Regions from separate parts of the Haladaptatus paucihalophilus DX253 genome, predicted to be linked through region 1. Evidence: riboswitches for the same ligand, from Rfam matches in the RefSeq annotation. Region 1 holds a riboswitch; the other holds the start of a gene.
What was found. Region 1 has a riboswitch for fluoride ahead of B208_RS0113325 (CrcB family protein). Riboswitches for the same ligand answer to the same signal wherever they lie in the genome.
Positions count from the first base shown of each region.

Region 2: linked by a shared signal. The riboswitch ahead of B208_RS23635 (CrcB family protein) and the one ahead of B208_RS0113325 (CrcB family protein) in region 1 are both predicted to bind fluoride.

Region 1 covers NZ_AQXI01000001.1:2,381,166-2,390,433, forward strand. The annotation lists gene B208_RS0113305 (class I SAM-dependent methyltransferase) at 1-190, shown strand, start outside; gene B208_RS0113310 (protein-L-isoaspartate O-methyltransferase family protein) at 217-978, shown strand; gene B208_RS0113315 (Ig-like domain-containing protein) at 982-1,467, opposite strand; gene B208_RS0113320 (ATP-binding protein) at 1,544-2,572, shown strand; fluoride riboswitch at 2,674-2,742, shown strand; gene B208_RS0113325 (CrcB family protein) at 2,752-3,144, shown strand; gene crcB (fluoride efflux transporter CrcB) at 3,141-3,503, shown strand; gene B208_RS0113335 (universal stress protein) at 3,576-4,007, opposite strand; gene B208_RS0113340 (efflux RND transporter permease subunit) at 4,076-6,526, opposite strand; gene B208_RS0113345 (COG1361 S-layer family protein) at 6,533-8,116, opposite strand; gene B208_RS0113350 (hypothetical protein) at 8,424-8,831, shown strand; tRNA gene B208_RS0113355 (tRNA-Asp) at 8,916-8,988, opposite strand; gene B208_RS0113360 (group I intron-associated PD-(D/E)XK endonuclease) at 9,073-9,268, opposite strand, start outside.
Region 2 covers NZ_AQXI01000005.1:53,567-62,834, reverse strand. The annotation lists gene B208_RS0122215 (DUF1641 domain-containing protein) at 1-790, shown strand, start outside; gene B208_RS0122210 (hypothetical protein) at 868-1,137, shown strand; partial or broken gene B208_RS23640 (transcription initiation factor IIB) at 1,150-2,103, opposite strand; gene B208_RS0122200 (helix-turn-helix domain-containing protein) at 2,293-3,018, shown strand; fluoride riboswitch at 3,188-3,256, shown strand; gene B208_RS23635 (CrcB family protein) at 3,266-3,658, shown strand; partial or broken gene crcB (fluoride efflux transporter CrcB) at 3,658-4,017, shown strand; gene B208_RS0122195 (sulfurtransferase) at 4,163-5,044, shown strand; gene B208_RS23190 (hypothetical protein) at 5,127-5,720, shown strand; gene B208_RS25125 (DUF6684 family protein) at 5,767-5,997, opposite strand; gene ctaD (cytochrome c oxidase subunit I) at 6,003-7,754, opposite strand; gene B208_RS0122175 (class I SAM-dependent methyltransferase) at 7,917-8,477, shown strand; gene B208_RS0122170 (YgaP family membrane protein) at 8,598-8,831, shown strand; gene B208_RS0122165 (hypothetical protein) at 8,828-9,268, shown strand, end outside.

The DNA.
Region 1 (9,268 bases):
GGTTCGAGGGTGGGCCGACGACGCGGCGCTGTTCGGCGCACACATGCTCGCACAGACGGAGAACGGCGATACGTACACCGAAGACCAGTTCGAAGGCTGGTTCGATGACGCCGGGTTCGATGACTTCGAGATTCGGGACGTTCCGGGAACGAACCAGCAAGCCATCGTCGGCTACAGGCCGCGCCATTGAAGAACGTCGGACCCCAAACCGGATTCATGGAACCGACGGTGCTGCGCGACGATATGGTCGCCAGCCTCGAACACGAGATGAAGGGGCTCGTCCGGAGCGAGCACGTCGGTCTCGCGCTCCGAACGGTCCCTCGTCACGAATTCGTCCCCCTCGAAGCCAGCGACGGCGCGTACTCCGACCGGTCGTTCGACCACCGGGGGACGCGAATACTGTCCCCGAGCACCGTCGCCCGACTGATGGAAGCTCTCGACGTTCGTGAGGACGATTCCGTCCTCGTCGTGGGTGCGGGCGTCGGCTACACGTCCGCGGTGCTGGCCGAAATCGTGGGCGAGCAGAACGTCCACGCGGTCGATATCACGCGAACCATGGTCTACGAGGCGCGGCAGAACCTCGGTTCGTCGGGCTACGGCGGCGTCTTCGTCGACTGCCGCGACGGTGCCGATGGCCTGCCCGAGTACGCACCGTTCGACCGCATCCTCGTCGAGGCGGCGGCCATCGAACCGCCGCGCACCCTCGTCGAACAGCTGACAGCGGACGGCCGGTTGGTGATTCCGCTGGGCGGAGGGATACAGCGGTTGACCGCCGTCGAACGCGCTTCGGACGGAACTCCCGACATCGGACGTGAGTTCGGCACCGTCGCGTTCGCCCCGCTCCTCGTCGATGGCGAGCAGTCGGACACCATCGAGCGCAACCGCACTACTCGGGAGGACCGCGAGTTCGCGGACCGCAACGCCCAAGCCCGCCACGGTTGGGAACACGAGTGGATCGACTGGGACGGATACAGCTAATTCTTAGTCGGCAACGACCAGTATTTGCGTGTTCGCTCGCTTGTCCGCAAACTCGCTCCCAGCGGGTGGTTTGATGTCTATTTCGAGCGTTCCGTCCTCCTGATTCGGCCCCAGTTCGGGGTCGAGTGAGAGCGTCGCACCTCCGTTCTTTCCGGTCGTCGCCGTCTGGATGTGTTCCAACGTGGCGGAGTCCCCTTTCACGACGACGGTCGCCCCCGACACCGGTTTGCCGTCCGAATCGATGACGGAGATATCGACCGACTGGTGGCCCGGTTGAACTACTTCCGGGGTCGGTTTCGCGTCGAGTTCGCTCACCGCCAATCCGTTGAGTCCCGACAGCATGTTCATCATGACACTTAAACTGGCGACCCCCACGACGAGCGCGATGACCAGCCGAATCGGCAGTCCTTCGATGGCTCGGTCGTCCGACCGGAACAGTTGCAGTTTGCGGTTGGTTCGCCTCGTCCGAAGCCGTTGACGCACAGACATGGCCCGGAGTGGTTCTGGTTTCGAATATAAACCTTCGTCCGAGGGTTTATATCGGAAGTCGGGACCAGCACCCCACATGACGGACGTTCTGGGTCGGACGGGCGACGGCGGCGTTTCGGGTGCACTCGGAACCTACCGGGCACGCGACGGCAGCGCGGGTGCACCTGTTCGAATCGATTTGGACGGCCCGCACGCCGCGTTGGTGGTTGGCAAACGCGGCTACGGGAAATCCTACACTCTCGGCGTGCTGGTCGAAGAACTCGCACGCGCGGACGGCGTTTCTCCCGTCGTCGCCGACCCGATGGGCGCGTTTCGGATGTTCGCGGACGTTCCGGGATTCTCGGTTATCGAGGAGCCGCGCGTCTCCGCGAACGCGCTTTCGCCGCGAGCGTGGTGCGAACTCCTCGGTCTCGACCACGAGAGTGCCGTCGGGTCGCTGGTGTGGCAGGCGGCCGCGAAGACGGAAACGCTCGCGGCGATGGACGAGTACGTCTGGAACGCCGACGTGGCGCGGGCGACCCGCCGGGCGGCCCGAAATCACCTCGTACTCGCGGATTCGTGGGACGTGTTTTCCCCCGACGGACTCACCGCCGCGGACAGGCAGTCCGCGGCGACGATACTGGACTGTTCGGGCTACGACGCCGCACCGATGAACGCCGTCGTTCGGGCGGTTGCGGAAGACCTGTATCGCGCTCGGGTCACGGAATCCGTGGCGACGCTTCCGTGGCTCGTCGTGGACGAAGCGCACGCCTTCTTCGACGGAATCGCCGGACCGGCGCTTCGAACCATCGTGACGCGCGGACGGCGGCCGGGCGTCAGTTTCGTCGCCGCAACACAGCGCCCGGCCGCTCTCCCCGACGTGGCGGTTTCACAGTCCGACCTACTCGTTTCCCACCGTCTGACCTCGCGGGCCGACCGTGAAGCCCTCGCCCGCGCTCGCCCGACGTACATGCACGGGTCGTTCGCCGACCGAATGCCCGAGACGCCCGGTTCGGCGCTGGTCGTTGACGACGCGACCGAAAGCGTCCACGCGGTGCAGGTTCGAACGCGGCGCGTCGAACACGGCGGCGGCAGTCCGAGCGCGAGCGAACTGGCAGACGGGTGACCGCCGGCAGACGATACCCATCGAGCAACCGAGAATCGTCGAGTAGTCGGTGACTGCCGGGTCGTTTCGAGTCCGTTAAGTGCGTTCGATAAGGAGTACCGGACTAACTGGGCGATGGAGTCCGCCTTCCCCAACCGCCGAACGCGTCGGCTGATGACTCCTTTTCGAGAGCGACAGATATGGGAAGCAAACATCCACTCCACACGATAGAAGTCCTGCTGCTAATCGGCGTCGGCGGATTCGCGGGGTCGAACCTCCGGTACTTCGTCAGCCTCGTCGAACCCGGGTTGACGGGGACGCTCATCGCCAACGTCGCGGGTTGTTTCGCGCTCGGCTTCATCCTGTACGAAGCCATCTACATGGGCTACCTCGCCGACCAAACGCACTTCGTCGTCGGCACAGGATTCCTCTCCTCGTTTACGACGTACAGCACGTTCGCCGTTCAGACGACGCAGGCGGCGTCGCCGCTGTGGATGGTCGGAAACGTCGTGGCCAACTACGGCCTCGGGTTTCTGGGCGTCATGCTCGGCCGCTCGCTCGCCCGCTTCGTCAACGGGGGAGTGAGCGAATGACCTCGCTCGACCCCGCGCACATCGTCGGGACCGGTGGCGCAATCGGGGCGCTCTGTCGCCATTTCGTCAGCGAACGGGTCGATGCCGACGAATTCCCAATCGGGACGTTCACGGTGAACGTCGCGGGGAGTTTCGTCCTCGGACTCCTCACGTTCCTCTCCATCGACAACCAACTGGCGCTGCTGCTCGGGACCGGCGCGTGCGGGTCGTTTACGACCTTCTCGTCGTTCTCCTTCGAGACCTTCCGGTTGTGGGAGACCGGCGAACGGTTGCGCGCGACCGTCAACGCCTTCGGCAACCTCGCCGGTGCCGGAATCGCCATCGCGGTGGCGTGGGGCGTCGTCCAACTCCTCGGCTAGTTGAGTGCGGACCCTTCGTTTCCCACCTGTTGTCAGTCTCCCGTTGGTTGCTGATTCCCCGCAGATTGCCGCTCACGCCGTCACGCGAACGACCAGTATCGGCAGGGTCGAATTGCGGATGACCTTCTCGGTGACGCTTCCGTTCAGGAAGTGTTCGACCCCGCTTCGGCCGTGCGTTCCCATCACCACGACTTCGATGCCGTTCTCGTCTGCGTAGTCGAGGATTTCCTCGTGAGGAATCCCTCGCAGGAGTTCGGTTTCGACCGGAACGCCCCGTTCGTCCGCCCGCTTTCGAACGTCCGCAATCGCGCTCTCGCCTCGTTCGGTTCGGTCGCGTTCGATGGTGAGCCACTTGGCATCCGACAAGGTGCTGTACTCGCGCGTATCGACGACGGACACCGCGTGTATCCGCCCGCCCGTGGACGCCGCGAGGTCGAGCGCCTCCGCGATGGCGTCTTCGATTTCGGGACTGCCATCGGTCGGAACGAGTATCTCGCCGTACATCTCCCGCACGTTCGGTGGGCATCGGAATAACTGTACTGCAGCCACGGCGTTCGAAGGGAAGGTGGATGTTACTCGAAATACCGCTCCCACACGACGATGACGGAGGGGGTCAACAGGACCGCCGTGAGATACGAGTAAAAGATGCTCAGGGCGGTCACGAGTCCGAACTGGCCGAGAACGGGGGTGATGGCGAGGACGAGGACGCCCGTCCCGGCGACCGTGGTGAGCATGCTGCCGGTTAGCGCGCCCCCGGTTCCGCGGACGGTGCGCGTAAGGGCGGCGAACACGTCCGTCTCGTGTTCGAATTCGTCGGTGAATCGGTGAACGACGTGGGCGGAGTAGTCGGTCCCGAGCCCGAGCGCGATGGCGAGCACTGTCGCCGTCAGCGCGTTGAACGGGATGCCGAGTAACCGCATCGTCCCGGCGAGGAGTGAGACCGCGACGACGATTGGAAAGAGGTTGATGACGCCGAACGCGGCCCGGCCGACGAGGACGCGATAGACGAACGCGAGAAAGATGGCCGTGGCGAGGAGTGCAGTGGCGAGGCTTCGAAGCGCGGACGCGAAGATGATGGCCGCGATGGACTGGAAGACGACCGTTTCGCCGGTGGCAGTCGCGTCGAGACGGTAGCGGTCGGCCACCTGCTGGGCGTCGCGGGTGATGGCGTTCTGCGACGCGCCGCTTTTCATCGTGTAGACGACCTGTGTACTCCGCTGATCCTCCGTGATGTACTGGAGTGCCTGCCCGCGAGCGGGGGACGAGAGCAACCGGTCGTAAATCTGTCCGAGGTTATCGTCGGGAACGCCGTCGCCGTCGATGTCGTTTCGTTCGACGAGTTGTCGGAACTCGTCCGACTGACGGCTGTAATTTTGGATGACGGTGATGATGCTTTCGGACTCCGCCCGTCTGTCCGCTTGAGCGAAGGACTTCGGCGGATTTCGGTTGGCGTGCTGAATCGATTCGAGCGCGTAATCCTCGCGGAGCGGCCCCTGCACGTATATCGTCACTGTATCCCCCTGTACGGCGGCGAACTTCTCGTCGAGGAAGTTCGTCGTCTCGGTGACGGTGTACGTTCCCGGCGCGAACGGTTCGGGAAGCGATTGGAGATAGCTCGGCGTCTGCTCCGGCGGAAGGAAATCCTCGTTCGAAAACGACGTGTCGATGCCGGTCGCGTAGTAGCCCGAAACGACCGTCAGGACGAGCGCGGCGGCGAGAACGACCGGCGCGCCCCGGCGGGCGAGCGTGACGCTCCCCTGCAGGAGTCGTCCCAAGGCGGACCCCTCCTCGCCGAGCGGTCGAAGCCCGAACACGGGAAGCCCGACACGGTCCCGGAACCGGTCAGCCGTGACCTTTGCCGCGGGGAGGAAGATGCCGAAGATGAGGGCCGTGACCACGATGCCAATCGCAGCGACCAACCCGAACTCGCGAATCGGTTGGAGGCGACTCGTCAGGTTCGACGCGAAGCCCAACGTGGTTGTTCCCGTGACGATGAAGAACGCGACGAGCAGCTGGTCGGTCGTCCGACGCATCGAAGGGCTGATGTCCAACCCGGTGACGCGTTCTTCCCGGTAGCGGTTGATGGCGTGGATACCGTAGTCGATACCGACCGCGAGGAGCAGGGGCGGCACGGCGACGAGCAGTTGCGTGAACGGAATGCCGATCCACCCCATGAACCCCAACGTCCAGATGATGGTCATCACCAGCGAGACAACGCCCAGGAGGAGGTCGAGCGGGTCGCGGTAGGCGAAGAGGAGAAAGACGAGTATCAGCACCGCGGCGGCGGGTGTGACGATGATGAGCGAGTCGAAGGTGACGTTCGATAGTTCCGACGAGATGATGCCGCTCCCGAACACCCGAATGTCGCTATCGACGCTTCCGACGACCGATTCGGACCGAACCTGAATCCGGGTCAGCGGGTCGTCGCCGCTCGATTCGGCACCCGCCTGCTGTGCCAACCCGCGCGGAATCTCGTGCTCGACGATGCCGATGGTCGCCGACGCGGAAGCCGACCGACGGTTGAAATCCTTGCTCAACAGGGCGCGGAAGCCGGGGTTCGTCGCCGCCCGCCGAACCGCGGTTTCGACCTCGGTCGGGGTCGCACGCCGCACAGTTCGAATCTGCGCTTCGAGCGTCGTCGCGTTCGGGTTGAGCGTCCCGGCGACGATTCTCGCCGCGCTCGTCGTCGAGGAAACGCGGAATTCGGTGCGGCGTTCGAGGCGATACTGCGCCTTCAACATCGCCAGCAGTTCGGGTTTCGAGAGCACGTTCCGTCCGGTCTGGATGAGCTGGGTGCTCCCGTTCTCCGCCGCGAACGGCGGCGTGAACTCGCGGTTTACGGCGTCGAACGCCTCCTGTGCCGGGCTGTCCTCGGTGAACTGGCTCGTCCCGGATTCGGTCGAAACGCGAACGAGCCCGGTACCGAGGACGACCGTCAGCACGAGAAAGACGAGTATCACCCTCTTCGATCGGTCGGCTATCCACACGTCGAGCCAATCGATGACGCGTTGATAGTCCACCATCGGAACTCACCGCCGTCGAATGACGAAGACGGCGACGAGGACGAGCAGGACGGCAAGCACGACGATGGCGACGAGTCCCCCGGTTCCGCTCGAAAACGACAGCACACCCTCCTGCCTCGGGGCCGTCACCCGAATCGGAACCTCGTACGTGTCGGTGAGTTTCGTCTCCCCGTCCGGCGTGTCGTACTGGAAGTCCACCGACATCGGATACGCGTTCGGGAGCGTCCCCCCGTCGGCGCTCACGTCGAACCTGATGGTCGCCGATTCGTTCGGTTCCAGTTTCTCGATGAACGCACCGTTGTCGTTGATGGTCAACGGACTGTCCACGAACGCCTGCGCGTCGATGTTCCGCACCGTTCGGTCGTCGTTGTTCGTGACGACGAGCGAAACCGTCGCCGTCGATCCCGCCTCGACCGAGGCGCGTTTCGCGTCGATTCGGAACTCGTCCCGTCGCGGGCCGACCGGAACCCGCGCGTCGAGCGGATTGCTCTGTCGCGGGTCGCCGTCCTGATTCTGATATCGAACGACGAACGAAAGCTGTCGCGGGCCGCGGTCGGCGCTGTCGCTCACGTCGATTCGGTACTCGAACGGCGTCGATTCGCCCGCATCGAGCGACCCGAGCGCGTACTCCGTCTCCTTCGGCGAGAGGTTCTCCCCCTGCGACGTGAGGACGAGGACGGCGTTGGGCGCGCGCTGTGGTCCCTCGTTGGTCACGGTCCCGGACACGGTTCCCTCCTGTCCCACGCGCAACGTGCTGGTCACGGTATCGAACGAGAACGACTGCTCCGGGTCGGGAATGATGCCGATGAGATGCGGCTCCGTCTGATTCCTGGTCCCCTCCTCCCGGTACGAAATCGAGAGGCTGAACGGGTAGCTCCCGCCGACCGTATCGTTCTTCGCCGTCACCCGATACTGGAACGTCTGCCGTTCGTTCGACGACCACTCGTTCACGAACTGGCTGGCGTTGGGCGACCGGCCGAGCGTGAGTTGCTCGTTCGCGGACCGAAGCGACACGATGGCGTCGTTCACGTCCCGCCCCGTGTTCTCCACGGTCACCGATATCACTCCCGTATCGCCCGCCTGCACGTTCGAGGAGATGGACGTCACCTCGAACCGCTCCAGTCGAATCCGCTCGCTCGGTTGTACGCCGAACGTGTACGGTCCCGCCCGCCTCTGTGAGCCGTCCCCCGCCGTGAACGAGATGTTCGCCTCGAACGGGTAGTTCTCGACTTCGGCGAACTCCTCCGCGAGGAGGCTGTATTTCACCGTCCGTCGCTCGCCCGCCGCCCAGTTTCCGACCTGCTTTCGGGCGGTCTGTGATGGTCCGAACCGAACGCTCTCGTTCGGTGACCGAACCGAGATGCTCGCGTTCGAAACGTCCTCCCCGGTGTTCTCGAACGTGATGGAGAGGTTCCCGGTCCCGTTTATCGGTACGTTCGAGGCGACCGATACGATTCTGAATTGACCCGTCGGTGCCTGTGCTTCCTGTTCGATAGCCGCCCCGCTCGTCGGATTTGCGGTTCCCATCCACAGTCCCCCGTGGACGACCAGCAGCAGGAGTCCTATCGAAATGACGGCTCGACCGTTCATCCGTCACGTCCCGTCGAACCCGTCTCCCCCATTTGCGCCATTCGTTTCCCCCGCTCTCTTGTCACGTCGTCATGATTCCTATAGGTTTGGCCCGTCGAACGATGCCGGGTGGTCAGTTCGACGGGGATGTGTCTCGGTCGTTCACAAAATGTGGCCTTGTAGAAATCCCCCCGCGGTGATGAGATTCAGTGATCCTGCTGGATACGGGCGCGTATCTATCATGACATCCGATTATTTGTGTCCCCTTCTCACTTTCAGATTCCGTATCGACCCCAAATGGTTCGTAGCTTCGATATGAACTGTAAATATGGGAACTGCCGAGCGAGGATTGGTCTCGTGGGTATCAGCGACCGTTGATTTCCTTCTGGCAGTGTTCGGGTTCATAATTGTGCTGTATCCGATGGTCTCGCTCGGAAACGCAGTTTTCGGGTCGCCGGCTTCGGCCTCGACAGTCGGCTTGGTTATCGGTGTGCTGGCGGTCGGTGGAGCGTATCCCATGGTTGCGGGCGATTGGTCGCTCGGACAGCTCGGTGAATACGTGTTCGTCCTTACCGTCGCCACATTCGGGTGGGGACTCCTCGGGATGATAGTGATACTCGTCTCGGGGCTTTCGTTAGCCGGGAGTAACCCGGTTCCACGAGCGATAGTCTGGGTCGCGGCCTCTCTGACCGCCTATATCGTCGTCTACCGAACCCGGTTGACGGTTCTCGACTAACTCCGATTTGCAGGGTTCAAATCTTCTCGACCGATAGAAACTGAGACAGAGCAATCGCTCGTGAATCGTTGTTTCGTTAGAAAGCGCCCGAGGCGGGATTTGAACCCGCGTCACAACCGTGACAGGGTTGTATGATGGGCCACTACACCACCCGGGCCTTCGACGCATCTTCTTCTTTCCCCCGGACTTATTAAGGGGTGTCGATTTCGTCGTCCTTTGGTACCCGTTATCTCGGGTTCCGTTACGATCCACTTTTCGGAGGGATTTCTCCGTCGAACTCGTACTCTTCTGCCCAGTTGATCGACGGATGGTCTATTTTCCCTTCGAAGCGAAGTTCCATCTTTTGCTCGGTTGCCTCGTCGATCGCTATCCAATAGGTTTTCTTGTTTCCAGGGTACCGAACAACAAACGCATCTATCTCTCCATCATACGTGTTC
Region 2 (9,268 bases), on a different contig from region 1:
CGAAATGGACGAACTGGTCACGCGCGTCGAAGCGAACGCGGATGAGTTCGTTGAACTCCTCGATCTCCTGCTAGCGACAAAGCGACTCGGTGACGACCTCGCGCCGGAACTCAAAACTGCAACCGCCGAATCGCGTGAGTCACTCGAACAACTCCGACTGGCGCTCGAACGGGAGGAAACGCTGGTACTTCTCCAGACGGTTGGAGAAAACGCGGAGACACTCACTGAACTGCTTGAGCTATTGGATGCGACGAAATCGCTCGCGGACGACCTCGTGCCGGAGGTCAAAACCGTCGCCACTGATGCCCGCGAACCGCTTGAAGAACTCCGGGTCGCGTTCGAAGGGCAGGAACCTCTCGTCCTGCTCCAGAAACTCGGTGAGAACACAGACACATTCATCGAACTCCTTGACATCTTGGAGGCAACCGAGGGGTTAGTGACCGATCTGACGCCCGAGTTGAAGGCTGCTGCCGCTGACTCACGGAGTTCCTTCGAACAACTCCGAATGGTTGCAGCGGGCTTCTCGGATGCCCGTGGCGATCGGGAACTCGAACCGTACGAGATGGGGCAGAACCTCGGGAATATGCTCTCGCTGACCGAACGACTCGGCGACCCCAACCTCATCAATTCGGTCGACGCTGGACTGAGTGCATTCACGGATGACCGAACAACGGAACGAACAAGCGTCTGGGGATTACTCAACGCTCTTCGAGACAATGATGTCCAGCGAGGGTTTGGGACCCTCGTAGAGTTCCTCCGACGGATGGGCCAGGCACAGAAGGGCGACTAACTCGGGCTAACGGGCTTCTCCCTTCCCGAGATCCACTGGCTAAACTCTAGCCTACTGCGAACTAAGGCAGATACATAATGAACGAACCATCAGACTTCGAACGACAGCGGGAGGGAGCAATGATTCTCCTTGATAGCGAGGAAGTCGAGTATTTTCAGCTATTCACCGCAATGGAAGATGGTCCAGTGATGTTGAGCGGCTGTCGAGAATCAAGTAGCGCCGACTATGGCCTATTTTTAGCCCACCTCATTCAGATTCTTGCAAAGCACAACGACCGTTCGATCGAAGGTGTGGCCAATGAAGGTATTCAGCGAGCAAAGGAGCTGCAAGAAATGCCAGAGGGGTAGAGACTCCAGCACTCACCTATTCTCATAGGCCGTGAGCAACTCCTGATACCGATTCCGGATCGTCACCATACTCACATCTGTCGCAGCCGCTACGTTCTCTTGGGTGACCCGTTGGTTTGCGAGCCGGGAAGCAGCGTAGACCGACGCCGCAGCGAGTCCCACCGGACTTTTTCCGCTGTGGACGTTCTGAGCCTGCCCTGCATCGAGGAGTTCGTGTCCGATCTGCTCGACCTCATGTGTGACGTCAAGATTAGAGACGAACCGGGTGATATAGCTATGAGGATCGGCCAGTTCAACTCCGAGACTGAGTTCCTGAGCGATATAGCGTTAGGCGCGTTGGATACGGAGTTTTTCTACCCGAGACACGGTCGCCACCTCCTGAAGACTTCGAGGAGTTCCCATCTGTCGCGCACCGGCATAGAGACTAGCACTTGCAACGCCCTCGATCGATCGACCCCGAAGGAGGTCAGCGTCGAGAGCCTGTCGATAAATAACACTTGCTGTTTCTCTAATGGCTTTCGGGAGACCAAGTGCACTCGCCATCCGGTCGATCTCCCCGAGTGCTTGTTTGAGATTTCGTTCTTGGGAATCCTTCGAGCGGAATCGCTCGTCCCATGTCCGCAACCGTTGCATCTGTTGGCGCTTCTTTGAGGAAAGCGCGTTGCCGTTTGCATCGGTGTCTTGCCAATCGATCACCGTGCTCAATCCATCGTCATGTAACAACTTTGTTGTCGGCGCCCCGACCCGTGAACGATTCTTTTTTTCGGCGGCGTCGAATGCTCGCCACTCCGGCCCGTGATCGAGTTCGTCCTCTTGGACGACGAGCCCACATTCGGAGCACGCCGTTTCACCGTGTTCCTCATCCTGCCGGAGCAAGGCACCACATTCAGGACACGTTGACTCACCTGTAGTTTCCGTCTCTGAATTGTGGGTGAGTTGGACGGCCACATTCGACTGCCCATGCATACAGTACAATTAGGTTGAGCAACTGTAGATCTGTGTTTGGCGTACGACAACACTTTTTATGTTGAACTTCTTAGTTTGGAGCATGCCGGACCTGAGATCACAATCCCATCGACTATCCATGAAGAGGTATCTTCAGTGGAACTCGAAAGGACAAAACTTCTCGCTGGCTACGATTCGAGGAGGGGGATAATGCGCGAATTCACGTTCGGCATCGAGTACGACGCAACTGCCGACCCTGTGATGGAGGTGTTCATCGAAAACCCGGAGATGACCGCTCACTCGCTCGATAGTTGTGTCACCGAAGACCAATTTTGGCGTATTGAACGCATTACCGGACCGACAGCGGCACTGAACCGTATCGAAGAACTCCGATTCGACGATACGATCTGTGGTGAATCGATAACTGAAATAGATTGTACGGCAACACGTCATCACGATGTACTCAAACGAACGAACAACGAACGGGTATTGTACACGTACCTCGAGGGCATTAGTGGCTGTGAATCAGTCCACACCCTCGCAGGGCGATATTTGCCATCAGGCCTAATTTTTGAAACCCACCGCCAGGAAGATCGACACGACTGGCGCATTCTAATGCGGTCTGACGAGAAGGTTGGAATGCTTTACGACTCACTCGGGGCGGCACTGCGGTCAAGTCTCACGTTCCGAATGGGCCATCTTCGTGACGCGGAGGGCTGGCAACAGGATACACTTGCAGCGGTGTCGCTCCCTACCTCACAACGGGCAGCACTGAAAGTAGCAATCGAGAACGGATACTACGAAACACCCCGGCAGATCAAACTTGACGACCTCGCCGACCAGCTGGACATGCCCCGCTCGACGCTCTCGTATCGACTTCGACAAGCCGAAGCGAAGCTTGCTCGGGGGTATATCGGAGAGTCTGTCGAGGATTAGTCGTACTAACCCATGTACGTCACCTAGTGATCTGCTAGAGAGCAAGTGACTCGAGACGCTTCGAAATTCACCATCATAGAAATTGAAGATTACAGTATAATATATAAATTCCTTCCTTATCTATCTGTAAACAATTTTGGAGGTTGTATAACAATGTCCCGTCTTGATTATTGTGAAGGGCAATGGAGTCTGCCTGATACAACCGCCGAATTCGTCGGGTGATGACTCCTTTTCAAAGAAGATACTCATGGCAGGCAAAGAGACTCATCCGCTCGCTCGTGTCGAATCAATTGTATTGATAGCAATTGGAGGACTCGCCGGCTCGAATCTCCGCTATTTCACCGAATCGCTCTTCGGTGGGATGCACGGAATACTGATCGTAAATGCTATCGGTAGTTTTGTCCTTGGATTCGTCTTGTACGAGACGCTCTATTCGGGGGTACTTGCAAATGAAACGCGAGCAGTAGTCTCGACAGGATTTCTCTCGTCGTTTACCACGTACAGTACGTTCGTTCTCCAGTCGGCGCAGGCAGCGCCAATATGGTTAGCACTGAACGTCATAGCAAACTATACTCTCGGATTTTCAGGTGTCTTTCTCGGACGGTCACTAGCACGGCACGTCGATTGGAGGTGGTCCTAATGGTTGTGTTTGATCCAGCCCACATCGTTGGGACGGGCGGTGCGCTTGGTGCACTATTGCGAACAGCAGTCAGCTAATGGGTCGAAACTGAAGAGATTCCAGTGGGGACATTCATCGTCAATGTCCTCGGCAGTTTCGTTCTTGGTCTCATTACATTTGTCAATCTGGATAATTCGGTCGCACTTCTGCTTGGAACCGGTATGTGTGGGTCGTTTACGACCTTCTCGTCATTTTCCGTTGAGACAGTTCGACTTTGGGAGATCGGTAGGCGTCCGCAAGCGATAGGAAATGCTCTAGGAACCCTTGTAGGTTCGGGAATCGCACTTGCCATAGCTTGGGGAGTTGCCCTTTATCTGTAGGTATCGTTCCCCGATAAGTACCTTTCACATCTTGTCCTAACCGTTAGAAGGCTATGGCAGGTAGCCGTGTTTGGATTACATACCTCTCCCGTTGGCGGACTACAACACGAGTTTAAAGCACTTCCAGAAAGAATCCGTATCAAGAATGGTGGCGTACACAAACGATATTCTTGTCTCTCCCGAGTGGGTTAAGAACCGACTTGACGATATTCGAGATGATGATCCAGCTTTGCGACTGTTTGAAGTCAGCGTTGACACCGATGTATATGCAGAAGGCCATATTCCTGGTGCATTCGCCCTCGATTGGAACATCAAGTTACAAGATCCAAAAACCTTCGACGTTCCACCCCGGGACGACTTCGAAACCTTGCTCGGATCGTACGGTGTAACCCCCGATACGACTGTGATTCTATACGGCGATATGAAGAACTGGTTTGCTGCCTACGCCTACTGGTTGTTGAAGTATTACGGGCACGAGGACGTCAGGCTCGTCAATGGCGGGAGAGAGTACTGGATCAAGCAATCCTTCCCCCTAAGCACAGAGCGTCCGTCTGTCGCTGAACGGACGTACACAGTGACTGACGTGAATGATGAGATTCGTGTCGATAGGGAGACCGTCAGAGACGCACTCAACGGTGATGTGTCGATCGTCGACGTCCGCTCTCCGGAGGAATATCGAGGCGAAGTGTTGGCTCCACCGGGGTGGAACGAGGGGGTCCAGCGCGGCGGGCACATCCCTGGTGCGATCAATATCCCGTGGAATCAAGTCGTTAGAGAGGATGGACAGTTCAAGTCCCTGAGTGAACTCCAAGCGGTATACAAATCGATCACAGACACAGGCGCAGAAACGATAGTGTACTGCCGAATCGGTGAGCGGTCAGCACTTGCCTGGGTAGTTCTGCACGAATTGCTCGGGTATGAATGCGTCCGACATTACTACGGTTCGTGGGTCGAGTGGGGGAACACTGTCGGTGCACCGATCGAACAAGGGAGATACGCAGACGCGAAGCCATCTCCCCAGTCGTAAAACAGTTGAGTAAGTTATAACGGAAGCGAGCTCAGTGAAGAGTAGCCAACGCAATTATTGATCTCGTCGTTGTATCTTCGATATGGCACAAATCGATGAGGATGCCCTCCGAGAAATTCGACACAAGGGAGAGTCTCTCCTTCTTGAGGATCTACTCTTGCTCATTGAGCGTCATCATCCCCACGAACAGCCAGGGATCTCACGCGAGACAATTGAGTCCTATGCGGAGACACTCTCAGAGAGCCGTGACGATCAATTCAATATCGAAACCTTCCATGAAAAACTGAACACACAGCTTACAGACTCACATACATGGGCTGGGAAGGAAGCCATCTATGAGCTGGCTTCGGGACGAATCAGTCGCTATCCGGAAGCATGGCACGATCGTCTCGGTGAGACGGCTGACATCCGCGAGTACATCGCGTTTCTACAAGATGAAGCCCCGGAGTTCAAAGACGATCTCGGTCGCGGCGGGGCTGGCCCTGGAATCCCCGAACAACCGCTCCTTGATGTCGTCGCTGTTGTGGGGCATGTCGACCGCGATGACGTGAAAGCTCAGCTTCAAGAGCTCCGTGAACAAGGGGAAATAGCCGAAGACGCCGACCAGCATCCTAACGCTGGTGTCGTTCTTCGCGACCGAAACGATGAGTTTCGAGACTCAGGCCTTGATTCGTGACGGTACTGATCTGCATTATCTACGCGTGATTTCTGCGGTCCGTAATTTACTCTCCTTGCTCCTCTGATTGGATTTTCAGACCAGCGATATAACTGAGGATAGCGAGGAGGACGAACGGGAAGAGGGTCAGGAAGTGAGTGAGAACGATGGGAAATGGATCCCACCCCCATGGATTCACGATCATAAATAGGATGCTAAAGAAGAGAAGAATCCCTAACGGGATAATATTCACAGAGAGGTCGAGAACTGTTTCGCGGTTGAGCTGCCAGGCGCACATAATAATCACTCGTCCGTGTCTGTTTTTGCGTCGGCAGATGTGTCGTCTCCTCCGTCTGCGAGGACCGCTTCTCGCTTGCGCCTGAACCACTCCCACTCGTGCGTGAGCAGTCCTTCTTCTTCCAAATCCCACGGGTCTGCGTCGTTCACGTCCGGCCCTTCGATCGCTGACTGGACCACGTTCCAAAGGAAGATAATCATCCCTACACCGAGTATGAAGGCCCCCACCGAAGTGATCTGATGCAAAGTAACAAATCGGGGGAGATACGTGGCGTATCGACGAGGCATCCCGTCATATCCCAGTAGGAGCATCGCAAAGAACGTCACGTTGACGCCGATCATCATCAACCAGAAGTGCCACTTTGCCAGCTGTCGCTGATACATTTTCCCTGTGAACACTGGGAACCAATAATAAATGCCTGCGAACACAGCAAAGAGCAGTCCTCCGGCGAAGAGGTAGTGGAAGTGTCCCACCACGTAATACGTATCATGGACAATCAAATCAACCGGAATCGATGCGAGGAAAACTCCTGTGACACCACCGATGATGAAGTTCGAGATGAACCCGATACAGAACAACATCGGAGCAGTGAGCCGAATTCGTCCGTTCCACATCGTGGTGATCCAATTGAAGGTTTTCACTGCACTGGGGACAGCAATCGCCAGCGAGACGGCCATGAAGCTTCCGCGTATTCGCGGATCTATACCGGTCGCGAACATATGGTGGGCCCACACTCCAAATGAGAGGACACCAATTGCCAACGTCGAGTAAACGACAAATTTGAACCCGAATAATTTCCTCCCAGAGAAACGGGGAATGATTAAACTGAGCATCCCCATCGGGGGGAGAATGAGAATGTATACTTCAGGATGTCCGAAGAACCAGAATAAGTGCTGATAGAGAATCGGACTTCCACCTTCAACAGCGAAAAATACTGTTCCGAAGTTACGATCGAGTAACAGCATAACGATCGCAGATCCAAGCACGGGGAAGGAGAACAGGATCAACCCGGATTGTACAAGAACGGTCCACGAAAAGATATCGAGCTCGGCCCAGCCGACGTTTTCGCCTCGCTCGGTAAAGATTGTCGCGATAAAATTGATCGCCCCCATCGTCCCGCTGAGCCCGATAAGGTGAAGCCCGAGAAGAAATAGATCCACGCCCGGATTCGGTAACTGCGCCGATAATGGCGTGTACATCGTCCAGCTCGTCGTTGATGGCTCGACTCCAATGCCGAGGGGAGCAAGAAAGAATCCTGCCCAAACGAGCAGGGTCGCAGGAGGTAATAGCCAGAATGCGATCGCATTGACGCGAGGGAATGCCATGTCGTCCGCGTCGATCAACAGCGGGATGAGGTAGTTCGCGAACGCAGCGAGAACTGGCGTGCCAAAGACGAGAAGCATCGTCGTTCCGTGGGTCGTCATTAACCCGTTGTAGAGGTCTGCCCCTATCAGCGTCGTTTCTGGTGTTGTCAGTTCCGCTCGCATCAACAGCGCCGCTGTGCCAGCCCAAAACAGGACGACGAGACTGAACAAACCATAAAGAATGCCGATATCCTTGTGATCAACTGTCGTCAGCCATCGAATGAGTCCACTCGGCTTCTCCGCGGTAACCTGTTCCCGTTCGTGTCCAGGACTTCCACCACTTGTGAGCGGAGTATAGGTACGCCAATCCTCGACGCGAGCAAGCCACGCAACGACAATGAGGAGAAACACCCCCATCAGGACTGTAAGCGTAATCTGGGCTGAGATGGCCATGTGAATAGTACTCGCGCTGTAAGACAGTGAAAATGAGGTTGGCCTACGACAACGCCAAAATTCGGATAGATAAGCCGTATTAGACGAACGGGGCTAGACGGTTAGAAGGGAGGAAACTCAAACAGAGAATATTTCACAGAGTGTGCACAACTATTCGCATAGATGGGCCATCATACTTTCGACCCTGACCGAGCTGATAAGCTAGAAGATGCCAGTCAGCGGTACCGATACCTCTCAGCGGAAGAGTTGGTCGCTGCACTCTCCACGACCGGTGGTGACGTTATTGCCGATCTCGGAAGTGGAACGGGATTCTACACCGACGACGTCGCTCCTCACGTCGATCATCTCTACGGTGTCGACGTACAGGATGCCATGCACGACTACTATCATGAGAAGGGCGTTCCGGACAACGTCGAACTCATCACGAGCGGTGTCGAAGACCTCCCGTTCGAGGATGGACAGCTCGATGCGGCGTTCTCGACGATGACGTACCACGAATTCACGAGCGGTGACGCGATACAGGAACTGAAACGGGTGCTCGCATCGGGCAGTCGCATTGTCATCGCCGACTGGTCTGCCCATGGGGGAGGAGAGAGCGGTCCACCTCTCGAGGAGCGATTTACCGTAGAAGAAGCGGCAACAGCGCTTCGTGAGGGCGGGTTCGATATTCAGTCCGAATCAACTCGCCCAGAGACGTTCGTCATCGTCGGTATTCGAACGTAGTACTCTCGAATATTCAGATGAGTTCAAATATCAATTTCAGTTAGAGACTCGGTTCTGCCGGGCGGGTATTGTACACTATTGCCAAACTGTTAATAGACCACCTGCCTAACTGAAATCAGTATGGAAAAGAATGTCGGCGGCCTCGACCGGACAGCACGACTCATTGGCGGACCTATCCTCGTCGCGATCGGTGTCGCACTCCTCGCTGGCTATCTCGATATCGGACTTGCGGGGACTGTCGGACTGGCCGTGACAGCACTCATCCTCGTCGCTGGCGCGATCTTCGTTATTACTGGAACGACGCAGAAGTGCCCCGCAAACCAAGTGGCCGGGATAAACACGTACGACAAATGATAGTGGCGGACATGGGAGAGCCCACATCACCGATATCGACGATGCGGCTCTACGGGAGTCTCATCGCTTTTATATCGGGGAGTTATTCGGTGTACCTGTCGACGGCCGGGAGTGGAATGTCGGGCAGTGCCTGGTTCATGCTGGCACTCGGTGTCGTCGTCGTGATCCACGGTGTCGTCCTCCTCACTCCGGTAGCCACTCGGCTCGGCACGGCGAGCGGACCACTTATGATCGGGTACGCGGTGCTAATGCTGTTGAATCAGGGACTCATGCTGACGCGGGATCCCATGGGAAGTGGGATGGATTCCGGGATGGGATCGGGAATGAACGGCGGTATGGCGTCCGGAGTGGCGACCGTCGACGGCGGGATGGTCGCTATCGCCGTCCTGATGCTCGCTAGCGGCGTCATCATGACTGTCCGCCGAGGAATGATGCCA